3 regions of the Ensifer sp. 4252 genome follow, and region 1 is predicted to be linked to each of the others. Evidence: predicted binding sites of a transcription regulator. Region 1 holds the regulator's gene; each other region holds the start of a gene.
The links. Region 1 encodes LexA, which represses DNA repair genes until DNA is damaged. Its sites were predicted from a motif close to TGTTCNNNNTGTGTTCNG; they were not measured.
Positions count from the first base shown of each region.

Region 1 (5,329 bases):
CGCGAGCGTTACGCCAGCGGATCGTGCGGAGAAAAAGTCTACGGCCGTTCGCATCCATCCGCGCGAGGAGCGAACATAGGGACGTCGAACGTCCAGCAGCATTCGCCCCCAGCCGCAAATTCGCGGCTGATAAACCGCCTGTTGAGAGTATTCCAGATCGCGCTCAATTCTCCTGAACGGAAACGCCGTCCTGGCCAATCTTGATCTCGACACCGGCCGGTTTTGTTTCCTCGCGGTAGGCATAGGCGCCGAGACCAATGACGGCCACGGCGAGCACGGCAATGATCAGATAAAGCCCATTACGGTTCATTCAGCAGTTCCTCTCATGGGTATGAAATGGGTAACTAGGTCCGTACCCAAGAAAGACAACGGTGCGACCGCAGGTTGACGGGGTTGGAGGCGAGCGCTGATCCGAAGGCGGTTGAAATACGGGCCATCGGTGGCGTACAGCGGCCGTGTGCTCGTTGCGAGCGTCAATGACGATGTGAGCGCGTTGCCTGTAAATGGGGCGGGCGAGGGCGTGCTTTAGCCCCTCGTGCGGTGAAGGCAACAAGTCCGCCAGCGCCTGCGCAGGGCCGACTGGCGAAAGTGGTTCTCCATCGATAGCGGTCCGATTGTTGCAAGTGAAACGGTGGGCGTGCCGGGACACGCTGCGGCACGCAGGTGGCGGCAAGAAGCGGCGGGTCAATGCGGCGCGTCCAACACGCGCAACGAGGCTATCCACATTGCCGCCAACCACTGTTTTCAAAGCGCAATTCGGCCGGGCTACCCTTGCCGGCCAGTTTCTGAACGTTCGCAGTCGCCAACGACATGGCCTTGCGAGGACGCGCCCCGAAATGGTGATCCGGTCGCTATTGTCAGTGCTGAAAATATTGTCTCTAGACGGTACTGGGAATGAATATCCCGACAGCGCGACCCGTATAGGTAGTATCAAACAAAGCCGACAATGGAGGAAAAGACATAAAATGAAATGTAAGATCGCCCTGACTGCTCTTGCCATTCTTGCCGCAACGACGGCCACCGCCAGCGCTGAGGATCTCGTCTTTCAGCTGAAGAACAAGACGAACGTCGTTTTGACGAACTTCTACACGTCGCCGGTCGGTGTTGATCAGTGGGAGGACGACGTCTTCGGGCGGCAGGTGCTCAATCCGGGCGAAAGCATGGAAATTACCATCGCCGACGGACGCGATGTCTGCAAATACGACATGCGCTTTGAATTCGAAGAAGGTTCCGGTCTCGACACGACTGAAGACACGCAGGATCTCTGCGAGTTGGGCGAGTACTCGATACACGAGTAAAATCTGTCGAGCCTGGAAAACGCTCGATCTGACGATCTCCGTCTCGCTACCTTGTGGTGGCGAGACGTTGAAGCAAGAAGACGGCTGACCGGCACGATGGCGGCTAGAGTGAGACGGGCCTAGAGCGCTTCATCTTTAAACAGAAGCATTCTGCCGGAAGGAATTTCGGCCAGGACCAAGGCGGCTGGCGAAGAGCGCAGCAGAGGCTGCGGTCAAGACGGCCGCCGCCGGTAATGGCCGAAATTCATCCGGCCCTTCGGGTTGACTGAAAACGGCCGCCCACTGTGTCGGATGGCTTGCCCGATGGATCCGCATCGCTCTGCGCCATCCTTCGTGTGGAACGGCCGTTTTGAGCCAACAGAATCGCTTCCGTTTAAAGATAAAGCGCTCTAGTGGTAGCGGCGGATCAAGCCGACGAGCTTGCCCTGTATCTTGACGCGATCGGGGCCGAAGATACGCGTCTCATAGGCCGGATTGGCCGCCTCGAGGGCAATCGACGCGCCCTTGCGCCGGAAGCGCTTCAAGGTCGCTTCCTCGTCATCGACAAGGGCCACGATGATATCGCCGGGATTGGCTGTGGTGGCATTGCGGATGATCACCGTGTCGCCATCGAAGATGCCGGCTTCGATCATCGAATCACCCTTCACTTCAAGGGCGTAGTGCTCGCCGCTGCCGATCATATCGAGCGGCACGGTAATGTCGTGGGTGTTGTTCTGTATCGCCGAGATCGGCACACCGGCGGCAATGCGCCCCATAACCGGGACCGACACGGAGCTGTTGTCGGCAACCGGCGTCGTTTTCGCAGCGGCGGGGGCAGGGGCGGGAGGTTTGCCAAGGCTTCCCTCGATGACACTTGGGGAAAACCCGCGACGGGGCTGGGCGCTTGCCGCATAGGCTTCCGGCAGCTTGATGACTTCGAGCGCCCGGGCGCGGTTGGGAAGACGGCGAATGAAGCCGCGTTCCTCGAGTGCTGTAATCAGCCGGTGAATACCCGACTTCGATGCCAGGTCGAGTGCGTCCTTCATCTCATCGAAGGACGGCGGTACACCGGACTCCTTCATTCGTTCATGGATGAAAAGAAGCAATTCCTGTTGCTTGCGGGTCAGCATGGCAAGTCGCTCCAGAGGCGTGAAACAAATCAAGAACAGACACTATCTGTTCCATATGTGTTCCGCAAGTGCCTAAAATTCCGTGAATGTTGGTTCAATCGAGTGCATAGCGGCGATCTCGTCGCTGTACGTGCCGCACGAGGCTGTTATGCCTCCTTCCGTTTATGGAATGAGGGTCTAATGACGAAGCTGATTCGAATTTTTCTGACGATCGTTGTCGCCGCGACCGCGGTGCTTGGATTCCGCTGGTATCAATATGTGGACAATAAACAAAGCCCGTTCGATGAGGTCGGAATCGCGTTGAATGCGGCGATGCCCGGGCCGCTCAATCAATGGGGTTGTGACCGGCTGAAGCTTACGTTTGGCAACGGGCTGCCGCCGCATGGTTGCGCCGCTGGCGATGGAACCCAGTGGAAATAGCCTGCCGTCACGGGATCGGCAGAAGTCGATCGGCGATCAGGTGAAGGACGCGTGAATCAGGCCGGCCGTGTGGCGGAGCAGGCGTCCTCGAACTCCTTGACGGTTTCCGCCGAGTTGTCCTCGGGCAGTACCGCGTCGGCCGCGTCGGTCGCGACCGGCGTGTCGCCTTGGTAGACGAAGGACTGGATATAGTAGGCGATCGCCCCTTTCCAAACGTTCCGTCCGTCGATCTGTTGACAGGGTACAGCCATTTCGAAATCGGCTTGCAGGTCGTCGACCGTGGCAGCGCTGAGGGCGATGTTCGGCGATGCGATAATCGAGGCGATAAGCAAGGCTGCAAGCACGGTGAACGTCCACTAGATCAGAGGTGGCGGCGATAGTTTGGTTAACGATGTGAACCGTGCTTTCGTTCCGAAGTCCAGCAAGCATGCCGGGCACTGTGGCGTGTTCAACAGTTCTTTGCGAGAGGCGAAGACTGCTGCTCAAGCTGTGGCAGGGAAGGCACAAAGATTTGCATGAACAGGGCGTTCTCGATCTTCCGACGTCTACTACATGCAGCGTGTCGACGGCCGATCAGGCTTGGCAGCAGAAATGGAAACGCTTGGCGAGCGCCGCCGCCCGCAACGATCTTTGCAAATCCGGAGGCAGGCGACGTTCAAGCGTGCTGGCATCTATTCTTGGTCAGGGGGCCAGTCGCCAGGGTGTGCGGAGACGTGCGCACCTCGTCCGACTGGCCGAGGACAAAACTCTCCCGACTATTTGGTTCGAGAGGTTAAAGGCGGCTGTCCTACTTCTTGTCTTTCTTGCCGAGGGAGAAGCTGCTGCCTGCAAGCTTTACCTGTGAGCCTTCTGTCGTTACGGCGGCTTTGACGGTCTTGTCCTTTTTGGGTTTTCTAACCTCGCGGTTACTTCGCACTTGACCTTTTGCCATGATCGTCTCCTTGAAAAGGTGTGCCGGGGAACCCTCATGGGCGCCGAATGACCGGCGGATTAGCCTGCATTGATACCGCCGGAAGTCAATGACGGTGCGTGGGGAGCATTGGCCTGGGCGGGCGGTTTGGGCCCGCATGAAGCCGATTTTCTGCCCGTGGTGATTATAACACCGATACGGCTATTTGCCGCGCCCTTGAGATGCTGTCGAAGGCCCAATCACGGCGGCGACTTCCGTGATCCTGTTGGCCGGAAACCCGCCTCGTTCGGCGTGTTCGCGAACGACGTCGGCGCTCGGCGCTTCGTGAACGCAATAGAGCTTGTCGCCGGCGACATAGCTCGTGATCCATGTGTATGGCACGCCGAGATCGGCGACGACAGCATTGGATTTCGCCGACAGTGCGCAGAGGTCGTCATGACTGAGCTTGTCAGCTCCTGGTACCTCGCGTTCGATGATGAAAGTGGGCATCGCTCAGTTCCTTGACTGTTGGATGACCATTATATCAAGCCTCCCTAATGAAAAGGGAGTCAATGCTTGCGATTGCATGCAAGGCGATTTGCATGCAACATCGCGTCAGGCAGCCGGAGACCTTGCCTCGTTTCGGCTAGCAGATCAGAAGGCGTGCTTTCGCAGCCTTGAAGCCGGCGAAAGCAAATGTCTGCAAGGCCCTGCGCGGGCCGCAATTCACATCCGCACGCATTATGATTTGCAGATCAATCGCGTGCGTAGATGCCCGTTCGAAGCCGGGTGCTACAGGGGAAAATCATGCAGCAGGTCAAAAGCGCAACGGCGCCCATGGCGCGTCATATTTACTACGCGCCGCTGTCATGAAACTCAGTAGCTGAGACGGAAGCCGCCGGGACTTGCCGCAGACGGATCGGGTTCCGGCGACGGGCCCTGCCACTGCGCATAGGTCGTGTTGCTGCCGCCGGTGCTTGCGCATCCGGAAAGCGTGAGAAGCGCGAGAAAAGCGGCTGTCGTCAGATATTTAAGAGGCATGGTTTTCTCCAGTTCTGGGAGATTGCCCAGGCCTCGATGGGCCGGAATCAGACTTTCCCTTAAATCATCCGGCATGGCAAGCGGGCCGAGCTACGGCCGTGCAGGCGCGCGCGCCAATGTTATGGCTATATAAGGGAGCGCTCGCAAAACTTGTATGCGTTCGCCGCCAAAGCATTCACTTGGCGACCTAGCTCAACAATGGGTGGTGAAAAATGAGACAGGCAATGGCGGAGGAGGTGGGATTCGAACCCACGGTACGCTTTCACGCACGCCGGTTTTCAAGACCGGTGCCTTAAACCGCTCGGCCACTCCTCCGGGCAGGGCGTTATTGCGCGAAGCCTTGCCGCTTTGCAAGATTTAACATGCTTGGGCTGCAAGATTTTCTTCGCGCATCCGCTGTTTATCTCGCCGGGGTAACCATTCGTAAACCATAACTGGAGATTTCGAGCCATCGGCCGCTCGTCGGTTCGCAATTTTGCCTTGTTGCTGTCATGATTAATCGACTGTTCCGTTTCGGGACGCCGAGATTTCCGCTGGGGGCAAGAGTGGAAGGTTTCGAGTACGGCTTATTC
Region 1 covers NZ_JBNDIU010000018.1:58,766-64,094, reverse strand. Annotated here, with positions in the region: gene ABIE33_RS26290 (hypothetical protein) at 164-310, opposite strand; gene ABIE33_RS26285 (hypothetical protein) at 966-1,298, shown strand; gene lexA (transcriptional repressor LexA) at 1,688-2,407, opposite strand; gene ABIE33_RS26275 (hypothetical protein) at 2,588-2,827, shown strand; gene ABIE33_RS26270 (hypothetical protein) at 2,884-3,171, opposite strand; gene ABIE33_RS26265 (hypothetical protein) at 3,615-3,758, opposite strand; gene ABIE33_RS26260 (DUF4242 domain-containing protein) at 3,939-4,226, opposite strand; gene ABIE33_RS26255 (hypothetical protein) at 4,593-4,757, opposite strand; tRNA gene ABIE33_RS26250 (tRNA-Ser) at 4,983-5,072, opposite strand.

Region 2 (5,329 bases), on a different contig from region 1:
GCAGGCAACGGGAGGCTCGGTTCTTTCCGTCAGGCTGCAGCCGCCACCACTCTGTTGCGACCCTCTTTCTTCGCCTGGTAGAGCGCCATATCTGCGCGCTTCAGCAAAGCTTCCGTCGTGTCGCCTTCGAGTTTCAGACCGGCAATGCCCATGGACGCGGTAATGACCAGCGCGCCATCCGCATGGGGTATCGAGAATGGCTGGCTCTCAATGATATGGCGCAACCGCTCGGCAACGGCAGCCGCCATCTCGGGCAGTGTGTCGGGCATGACCACGACGAACTCTTCGCCGCCAAAGCGGCAGGCCAGATCGGCGCCGCGCACGGTGGAGCGGATACGGCTGGCAAACTCGCGCAACACTTCATCACCGACATCGTGACCATACGTGTCGTTGACCTGCTTGAACCGATCGATGTCGGTCATGCAAATCGACAACGGACGACCGCGTGCTGCCGCACGATCGAGCAGCAGCTTCAGATGATTATCGAGATAGCGGCGGTTGTGCAGCCCTGTCAGGCCATCGGTGACCGCCAGCTCTATTGTCTGCTGCACGCTCTTTCTCAGCATATCGTTGCAATGCTTGCGCCTGATTTGCGTCAACGAGCGGGCGACAAGCTCATTGGGATCGACCGGCCTGATGATGTAGTCGGTAACACCGAGATCGAGCGCCCGCACGATCATCTCGTCATTCCCCTGATCGGTGATCAGCAAGATCGGAATGAAACGTGTGCGCTCCAGCGACCGCAACTGGGAGCACAGCCGCAGGGGATCGTAGTCGTCGAAATTGGCGTTGACGATGACGAGATCGAAATTGTTCTCCGCCGCTTCGAACAGCGCCGCCTGCGGATCCGAGATGACAGAGACATCTGCAATCGGCTTGAGCGTGCGCTGAAGCCGCTCCTGAGAGGAGCCACGGCCGTCGACCAGAAGGATGCTTCCCGGCTCGTCCGGGCGGTCCTGGCGGGCCAGTTCCTGCAGGCCGATCGTCTGCGCGGTCTGGGCACGCAGCCGCAATTCGTCGCTGACGTTCTTCAGGCGGACGAGGCTCTTCACCCGCGACATCAGCTGCAAATCGTTGACCGGCTTCGTCAGGAAATCGTCGGCGCCGGCCTTCAACCCGCGAACCCGATCGGATGGCTGGTCGAGTGCCGTCACCATGACGACGGGAATATGAGCTGTGCGCGGATTGGCCTTCAGACGCTCGCAGACCTCGAAGCCGTCGATGCCGGGCATCATGATGTCGAGAAGCACCAGGTCGACCGGCGTCGTCTCGCAGAGTGTCAGCGCCGTATGGCCATCACCGGCCGTCAGCACATCGAAATACTCAGCGAGCAGACGCGCTTCGAGAAGCTTAACATTGGCAGGCACGTCATCGACAACAAGAATGCGCGCAGTCATATCAATTTTCCCGCCAGTCAGGCATCGCCAAGGTAGGTCTTGATCGTCTCAATGAACTTTGGCACAGAAATCGGTTTTGAAACATAGGCTTCGCATCCGCCCTGACGGATGCGTTCCTCGTCGCCCTTCATGGCGAAGGCAGTCACGGCGATCACCGGGATGACGTGCAACTCATCATCTTCCTTCAGCCACTTCGTGACTTCGAGCCCGGAGACCTCCGGCAGCTGAATGTCCATCAAAATCAGATCGGGGCGATACTTCCGCGCCAGCTCGAGCGCCTCCATACCGTTGCGCGTCTGGATCGTCGCGTAACCGGAAGCCTCAATCAGGTCGCGGAAGAGCTTCATGTTCAGCTCGTTATCCTCAACAATCATTACCTGTTTGGGCATGTCGATCCCTTGCTGTCCGTCGTCTTCTTGCAAGTCTTCTCAAGACATCTAAGTTGCAGAACCAACGACTCGACCCATTTCCTCAAGTTCACCGATAAACCTATTTGGTTGAAAAATAGGTAATTCCGGGCGTAAAAACAGTAGGAGGCCAAGACATTGAAGAGCGCCGACGAAATCGCCATCGACATCCTCGCCTGGCTTGCCGGCGAGCCGGACCTGCTGTCCCGATTTCTGGCGCTGACCGGCACGGACCCGTCCTCCCTGCGCAATGCGATCGGCGAGCCGGGCTTCATGGGTGGGCTCGTCGCCTTTCTCATGGACCATGAACCGACGCTGATCGCCTTCTGCGAGGCGACGGGGACAGCCCCGCAGGATGTCGCGCGTGCGCATGAGAAACTTTCCGGCGCCGCCGACCTGCAGGACAGCTGAGCGTGAGCAACACCGTCTTCGACGATGAAATCCGCCTCGGCGACCGCCCGCTTGTCGTCAGCGACATCGACGAAGTCGTGCTCGAATTCCTCAGCCCCTTCCGGGCTTTTCTCGAAAGCCGCGACCATGTCCTGCTGCCGCGTTCGTTTCGGCTGACCGGCAACATCATCCATCGCGCAACGGAACACACGGCCAGCGAGGCGGACGTCAAGGAATTGCTCGAAACATTCTACGCCACGCAGGATCGCTGGCAGACCCCGGCTGTCGGCGTTGTCGAAACCCTGCGCGACCTGTCGACCCAGGCTGACATCGTCTTTCTGACAGCCATGCCGCCGCGCCATGCGGCCGCGCGGCGTGCCCTGCTGAACCGGCTGGATCTTCCCTATCCGCTGCTCGCTTCGGAAGACCCCAAAGGGCCGATCGTAAAGCGACTGCATGCCGGCCGGGCCCTTCCCGTTGTTTTCATCGACGACCTCGCGCGCAACCTGCAATCGGTGCAGGCGCACGCGCCGACCTGCCTGCTGATCAATCTGATGGCCAACGCCGAGTTCCGGGCGCTCGCGCCCGCGCCGGACACTTGCGTTCACATTGCCGCGGACTGGGTCGACGCTGCGAATGCCATTCGCGCGCATTTCCAGCGATAGCGGCAGCCGGACCAGCAGATCGAGAGCCGCAAGACGACGCACGAAATCCGGCCAGCGGCTTGGCGTCGGCAACCTGACATGCAAGGCAATTTCCAACGCGGCCTCCCTTGAGACTCGCTAGCGTAGAGCGTAAAGTCGCAATGTTCAACATTTGTTCCAGATATGCTCGACAGCGGTTCTCAAACTCCAGGCTTCTGCCGTGACTGCCTCAGGGAACAGACCGCGACCGCGCGACGCTGCCTTGCCTACGGCAGTCCCCGTCTCTTGCGTCATGCAGAACTTTACGACCTGACCCTCGCCCATATCGATTGTGATGCGTTTTACGCCTCGGTCGAGAAGCGGGACAATCCGGAGCTTGCCGACAAGCCGGTGATTATCGGCGGCGGCAAGCGCGGCGTGGTTTCCACGGCCTGCTACATCGCCCGCATCCACGGCGTGCGCTCGGCCATGCCGATGTTCAAGGCGCTCGAAGCCTGTCCGCAGGCAGTCGTCATCAAGCCCAATATGGAAAAATACGTTCGCGTCGGCCGCGAGGTCCGCATGCTGATGCAGGAGCTGACACCCCTGGTGCAACCGCTCTCCATCGACGAGGCGTTCCTGGAACTGAGCGGCACGCAGAGACTGCACCACGATCCTCCCGCCCGCACGCTCGCCCGCTTTGCCCGCCGTGTCGAACAGGAGATCGGGATTACGGTCTCTGTGGGCCTCTCATACTGCAAGTTCCTCGCCAAGGTTGCCTCCGATCTGCAGAAGCCTCGTGGCTTCTCGGTGATCGGCCAGGCCGAGGCGCTCGAATTCCTGAGAGAAAGGCCAGTGACCTTGATCTGGGGCGTGGGGAAGGCGTTCGCCGCCACGCTGGAGCGCGATGGCATTCGCACGATCGGTCAGCTTCAGATGATGGAGGAAGCCGACCTCATGCGCCGTTACGGCACCATGGGCCAGAGGCTCTACCGCCTGTCGCGCGGCCTGGACGAAAGAACGGTCGAGATCGACGGCGAGGCAAAAAGCGTGTCGTCCGAAACGACATTCAACGACGATCTCGCCCGCTACGACGATCTCGTCATGCACTTGCGCCGACTGAGCGAACAGGTCGCACATCGCCTGCGCAAATCCGAACTCGCTGGCCAGACGGTTGTCTTGAAACTGAAGACTGCCGACTTCAAGACCAGGACCCGCAACCGCCGCCTCGACAGTCCGACGCGGCTCGCAGACCGCATCTTTCGCACCGGGCTGCAGCTTCTGGAGAACGAAGTCGACGGCACGAAGTACCGGCTGATCGGCATCGGCGTCAGCGATCTTTCCAGCCCGGATCTCGCAGATCCCCCCGATCTGGTCGATCCAGCTGCAACCCGTCGCGCCGCCGCCGAGCACGCCATCAACAAGCTGCGCGACAAGTTCGGCAAGGCAAGCGTCGAAACCGGCTACACATTCGGCAGCCGAAAGCGCGATCACTAGTGCGTTATCGGCGGCGGCTTGACGTTTCCTACTGCATGTTTCCTTAAATCGCATTCGATTTAAGGATAAAAACATGCAGTAATTCAAAGTGCTACAGCGACCTTTGCGCGTCTCACAAGACGCGCGGCGCTGTAGGTCCGACCCGGACGAATTCCTTAAATATTTCAGCCTAAGCTCATCGGCCAGTTTACGTGTTGGGATGAGTGTATGGTATCGCGTTTCGCTCTCACGGCCAGCGTCGTCGTCTTCTTGTTTTCGCCTGCAGCCGGCTTTGCCGGCAGCAACGCGCCGCTGCAGATCATCGTCTCGAAGAACCAGCAATCCCTCGTCGTCTACGACGGCGACGCGGTAATCGCGACGTCGGCGGTTTCTACGGGGAAGGCCGGCCATTCCACGCCGACGGGTATCTTCTCGATCCTTGAAAAACGGCGTCATCACAAATCCAACATCTATTCGAACGCGCCGATGCCCTTCATGCAGCGGCTGACCTGGTCAGGCATTGCGCTGCATGGCTCCAATCACGTACCGGCCTATCCCGCCTCGCACGGTTGCGTGCGCCTGCCGAGCAAGTTTGCCGCCAGTCTCTTCAAGATGACGTCGCGCGGCGTGCATGTTCTGATTACGGACCGGCAGGTCAGCCCGACGGAAGTGTCGAGCGCCATGCTCTTTCAGCGCGAACCGGCGCCGGGCGAGAACCCTGCGCCGCTGTCGGATGTGCCCCTCCGCCCGGCGATCAGCCAGACCGAGACCATGCCGGTCGAAGTGGCGATGACCACGGGATCGACCACCACGTCAGTCATCAAAGCAGAAGACCGCGAGCCGATCCGCATGCTGATCACCCGGCGCGGCGAGCGCGATATCAGGCGTGAAGTCCAGTTGGCGCTGAACCAACTCGGCTATGTCGCAGGTGTACCAGATGGCCACATCGGCCCGGACACAGTCGCCGCCATCAGCGCGTTCCAGACCGCCGAGGGACAGACCGTGGACGGCAAGCTGACGTCGGAACTTGCCGGAG
Region 2 covers NZ_JBNDIU010000001.1:295,249-300,577, forward strand. Annotated here, with positions in the region: gene ABIE33_RS01495 (PleD family two-component system response regulator) at 30-1,397, opposite strand; gene ABIE33_RS01500 (response regulator) at 1,415-1,786, opposite strand; gene ABIE33_RS01505 (DUF3572 domain-containing protein) at 1,943-2,215, shown strand; gene ABIE33_RS01510 (hypothetical protein) at 2,212-2,859, shown strand; gene ABIE33_RS01515 (DNA polymerase IV) at 3,022-4,314, shown strand; gene ABIE33_RS01520 (L,D-transpeptidase family protein) at 4,522-5,329, shown strand, end outside.
Region 2: the regulator LexA is predicted to act here: its motif matches at 3,001-3,018, upstream of ABIE33_RS01515 (DNA polymerase IV).

Region 3 (5,329 bases), on a different contig from region 1:
TCGCACGGCGCCTGATCGACCGGAACATCGGCGCGGTTGTCATTGCCGGCAGGAATGTCGCCAAAGCCGGACAAGCCGCCGCAAGATTGGGCTGCTCGGCGCGCGCCGTCGATCTGTCTGATCCTGCCCGCTGGGAGCATGCCCTTGCCGACATCGACATGGTCGTGGTCTGCATCGATCAGGACGAGGCTGCCTTTGCGTCCTTCATCCTCTCCCGTGGACTTGTCTATATCGATGTGACCGCCAGCGATGCCTTCTTCCAAAAAGTGGAGCGACTGGAGAAACTGGCGAGGGAGAACCACGGCTGCGCCATTCTATCTGTCGGCTTCGCGCCGGGCCTTACTAATCTGATGGTCAAGGCCTGCGCCGCGCGGTTGGATCAAGTGAGCAAGGCAACCATCGGCATCATGCTCGGGCTTGGCGACGATCACGGTCCCGCAGCGATCGCCTGGACGCTCAACAGGATCGTTGATGCCGAGCAGCCTCCCGAGGTCGCCGAGCTTCCGTTTGGACTGAAGGCAAAGAAACACCCGGCACTGGCCTTCGACTTCGCCGACCAGCATGTCCTGCGTCGCACGCTCGCGGTCGTCGATACCGCGACCTATCTCACCTTCGATTCCGCCGCGATCAGTCGTCTGGCCTTTCTCGTACTGCCCCTGTTGCGTGGCCGTTTGGCATGGGTGCCGGCCCTGACCAGTCTCTTGTCCCGGGTACGCTTAGGATCCAAACGTGCGGCACTCTCGATCACCGTGTCCGGCAGCCGCAACGGCGCGCCGCGTGCCGTCACTGCCCTCTACGAGGGGCAGCGCGAAGCCGAGATCACCGCTGAAGTCGCAGCCCTCACCATCGAGCACATGCTGTCCGATCGGCCCGCCGCCGGCATCCATCATCTGGAAACACTGATGAACATCGACAACATCGCCGCACAGCTTCGCGACGAGGGTGGCATGATCGATTTCAGCGAGAGCTCTTGCTGCCCGCCGTTTGTCGGCTAGAAAACGATCGAGGAAAGAGAGGCAATGGTCAAACCGGACAATACCACCCGCCAGCGTATTCTGGATGCGGCGCTCGGTATCATCGAAACGCAGGGCATGAAGGCACTGACACAGCCGAAGATCGCCAAGGCGACAGGGCTGCGCCAATCGCACCTGACCTATTATTTTCCGCGAAAGGCCGACCTGTTCATCGCCCTGCTCGAAGCATCCCACAACCGCGCCGCACAGCGGGCACCGGCGCATGAACCGTCACTCGAGGACATGCTGTCGCATTTGCTGTTCAATCGCGAGCGCATGCGCTTTCTCCTGGCGATCATGCTCGAAGTGGATGAAGACCGTGAACTGCAGGCGGTGCTGCACGGCCACCTGGCCGAACTTGCGCACGTCGTCGCGGCCCGGCTCAGCCGGCCCGCCGACGCCGCGGCCGTACGGTCCTTCGTCGACGAGCTGCGCGGTATCGGCCTTCGCCATCTCAGCGACCCGGCAGCCGGCGAACTTCCCTCGATCCGCGCGGTGGCCGAGCGGCACGGGCTCTCGATCGCGCGTTGAGGAGCGAATGCTGCGTTTGCGCCCGCCGCCCTCCTGCCATGCCCGGTCTATGCGCGGAATCCGATGGCGTCGTCCAACCATTGCCAATGAGGCCTTTGCAATATGATCCCCGGCTGATATGTTCCTTATTCGTTCCCCGCCATGAATCGCTCATCTTGAGCGCGGGGATGCCTCGGCATCGCCCGCAGGGCCGGGCAATCGACGCCGGCGCGCGGCGCAAGGGGTAGAATCGGCAGAGACTTACCGGGGACTTCGGCGTGGCGGCGGCCTATCTGGAAAAATTGAATGATCGACAGCGCGATGCCGTCGAATTTGGCGTAACCGCACCGGGCGAAACGATCGCAGGGCCGCTCCTGATTATTGCAGGCGCCGGATCGGGCAAGACGAACACGCTCGCCCATCGCGTTGCCCACCTCATCGTCAACGGCGCCGACCCCCGCCGCATCCTGTTGATGACGTTTTCGCGCCGTGCCGCCTCCGAAATGGCCCGAAGGGTCGAGCGCATATGCGCCCAGGTGCTTGGCGCAAACGCCAGTGTTGCCACTGACGCGCTCACCTGGGCCGGCACATTCCACGGCATCGGGGCGCGGCTGCTGCGGATCTATGCCGAGCAGATCGGGTTGAATGTCGATTTCACGATCCATGACCGTGAAGACAGTGCTGATCTCATGAACCTTGTCCGGCATGAGTTGGGCCTCTCAAAGACCGAGAGCCGGTTCCCGACCAAGGGCACCTGCCTTTCGATCTATTCGCGGGCGGTCAACTCCGAGACGCCGCTCGCCGAGGTGTTGCGCGCCCATTATCCCTGGGTCTCCGGTTGGGAGGAGCAGTTGAAGCAGCTGTTTTCCTGTTATGTCGAAGCAAAGCAGACGCAGAACGTGCTCGATTACGACGACCTGCTGCTCTACTGGGCGCAGACTGTCAGCGTTCCGGAACTCGCCGAGGATATCGGCAACCGTTTCGACCATGTGCTGGTCGACGAATATCAGGATACCAACCGGCTTCAATCATCCGTGCTGATGGCCTTGAAGCCGGGCGGCAGGGGCCTGACGGTTGTCGGCGACGATGCCCAGTCGATCTATTCGTTCCGGGCGGCGACAGTGCGCAACATTCTGGATTTTCCGGGCGAGTTCACGCCGCCGGCGGACGTCATCACGCTCGATCGAAACTATCGCTCCACCCAGACGATTCTGGCCGCCGCCAACGGCGTCATCGATCTCGCCCGCGAACGCTTCACCAAGAACCTCTGGACCGAGCGCCAGTCGGCGGAACGGCCGAAACTTCTGGCGGTCGCCGATGAAGCCGACCAGGCGCGCTACATCGTCGAGAAGGTGCTGGAGAACCGGGAGATAGGGATGACGCTGAAGCAGCAGGCGGTGCTGTTTCGCTCATCGAACCACAGCGGGCCACTCGAGGTGGAACTGACCCGACGCAATATCCCCTTCGTGAAATTCGGTGGGCTGAAGTTCCTCGACAGCGCCCATGTCAAGGACATGCTGGCAGTGCTCAGGTTTGCGCAGAACCCGAGGGATCGGGTCGCCGGCTTTCGCCTGCTGCACATGATACCGGGCGTCGGCCCGCAGACCGCCGGCAAGATCCTTGACGCGATCGCCGCAGATCCGGAGCCGCTGGCAGCACTTGCGGAAATCCCCGCCCCGCCGCGCTCCGGCGACAACTGGAGGGCTTTCGTGACGCTGATCGAAGGGCTGCGCAAACAGGCGGGCGGCTGGCCGGGCGAAATCGCCCAGGCGCGCGAATGGTACGAGCCGCATCTCGACCGCATCCACGAGGACGCGGACACCAGAAAGGCCGACCTCCTGCAATTGGAGCAGATCGCCGGTGGTTATCCGAGCCGGGAACGCTTCCTCACCGAACTGACGCTCGATCCGCCGGATGCGACCAGCGACCAGGCTGGCGTGCCGCTGCTCGACGAGGACTACCTGATCCTTTCGACGATCCATTCGGCCAAGGGGCAGGAATGGCGCTCGGTGTTCATGCTCAATGTCGTCGACGGCTGCATCCCCTCCGATCTTGGCGTTGGTACCACGCACGAGATCGAGGAGGAACGCCGGCTGCTTTATGTCGGCATGACGCGGGCAAAGGACAGCCTGACGCTGATAACCCCGCAACGGTTCTTCACGAGCGGCCAGCATGCGCAGGGCGATCGCCACGTCTACGCCGCGCGGACACGCTTCATCCCAGCAACGCTGCTGCAGTTCTTCGAGACGGCATCCTGGCCGCTGGTCAGCGCCGCCGCCTCCGAGCGCAGCGCCAGGCAGATCCGCATCGATGTCGGCGCCCGCATGCGGACCATGTGGAAGTAAGGAGCGGCACGTGGCCGAGCCTAGCGACACCGAGATCGGAAGACAGCCTGCGGCCGATGTCGCGGACGCGGAGCGGCAGCGCAAGATCATTCATATCGACATGGATGCCTTCTACGCATCGGTCGAACAGCGCGACAATCCGGAGCTGCGCGGCAAGCCGGTGGCCGTCGGCGGCGCGGCGGCGCGTGGCGTTGTCGCCGCGGCAAGTTACGAGGCGCGGAAATATGGCGTTCATTCCGCCATGCCGTCCGTCACGGCGAAACGAAAATGCCCTGACCTCATCTTCGTCAAACCGCGCTTCGACGTCTATCGCGCCGTATCGCAACAGATCCGCGAGATTTTCGCCGAATATACGCCTGTCATCGAACCCCTGTCGCTCGACGAGGCATATCTCGACGTGACCGACAATCTGAAGGGCATGGAGATCGCCACCGAGATCGCCGAGGAAATCCGCGCGAAGATCAAGGCAACGACGAACCTGACGGCCTCGGCCGGGATCAGCTACAACAAGTTCCTCGCCAAGATGGCGAGCGACCAGCGAAAACCGGACGGCCTGTTCGTCATTACGCCGAAGAACGGACCGGCTTTTGTCGAGGCGCTCCCGGTGAAGAAGTTTCATGGCGTCGGGCCGGCGACGGCCGAGCGGATGAAGCGGCTGGGCATCGAAACCGGCTTCGACCTGCGGCAGCAGACCCTGGCGTTCCTGCAGGAGCATTTCGGCAAATCCGGCCCTTATTTCTACGGCATCGCCCGCGGCATCGACGAACGGCGCGTGCAGCCTGACCGGGTGCGCAAATCGGTTGGCGCGGAAGACACCTTCGTCGAGGATATCTTCGACTTCGAACCGGCATGCGCCGAGCTGCTGCCGTTGGTCGACAAGGTCTGGCGCTATTGCGAGGCGCAAGGGATGAGCGGCAAGACAGTGACCGTCAAAGTGAAGTACTCGGACTTTACACAGGCGACGCGCAGCAGAACGCTCGGCGCACCGGTCGGTGGGGCTGCCGAGGTGCTGGAGATCGCAGTTTCGCTGCTGACATCGGTCCATCCGTTCAAGCGTGGTGTGCGCTTGCTTGGCGTTACCCTGTCATCCCTGGGTGGCAATGACGAGGAACCACGCCCGCAGCTGGAACTTTCTTTCTGAAGATCGGTCTGTACCAAAAGAAAAAAGCCTGCCGCGGGAGGAGGTGCGGCAGGCCTTTAAAGGGATTGAATGGCAACCGGGAGGAGGAGTGTCGCCATTCCGGCAAGCGCTCGTTGGGAGGAGGAGAAAGCGCTTGCATCATCGAAGTCCTGCGGGAGGAGATGCATCGCTTCGATGAGTTGACTATACAAGAAACCGCCCGACTTCGTAGATCTGACTTCGCAGACCAGCCATGCACTCAGCGCCGGTCAGGCGGCTCAGCGAGCCTTGAAGCGGTCGAATGCCGTCAGCCGCATCATAGGCGGATCGGCCTCGCTCCA
Region 3 covers NZ_JBNDIU010000005.1:89,241-94,569, reverse strand. Annotated here, with positions in the region: gene ABIE33_RS13625 (NAD-binding protein) at 1-995, shown strand, start outside; gene ABIE33_RS13620 (TetR/AcrR family transcriptional regulator) at 1,020-1,544, shown strand; gene ABIE33_RS13615 (ATP-dependent helicase) at 1,802-3,868, shown strand; gene dinB (DNA polymerase IV) at 3,969-5,009, shown strand; gene ABIE33_RS13605 (3'-5' exonuclease) at 5,267-5,329, opposite strand, start outside.
Region 3: the regulator LexA is predicted to act here: its motif matches at 1,664-1,681, upstream of ABIE33_RS13615 (ATP-dependent helicase).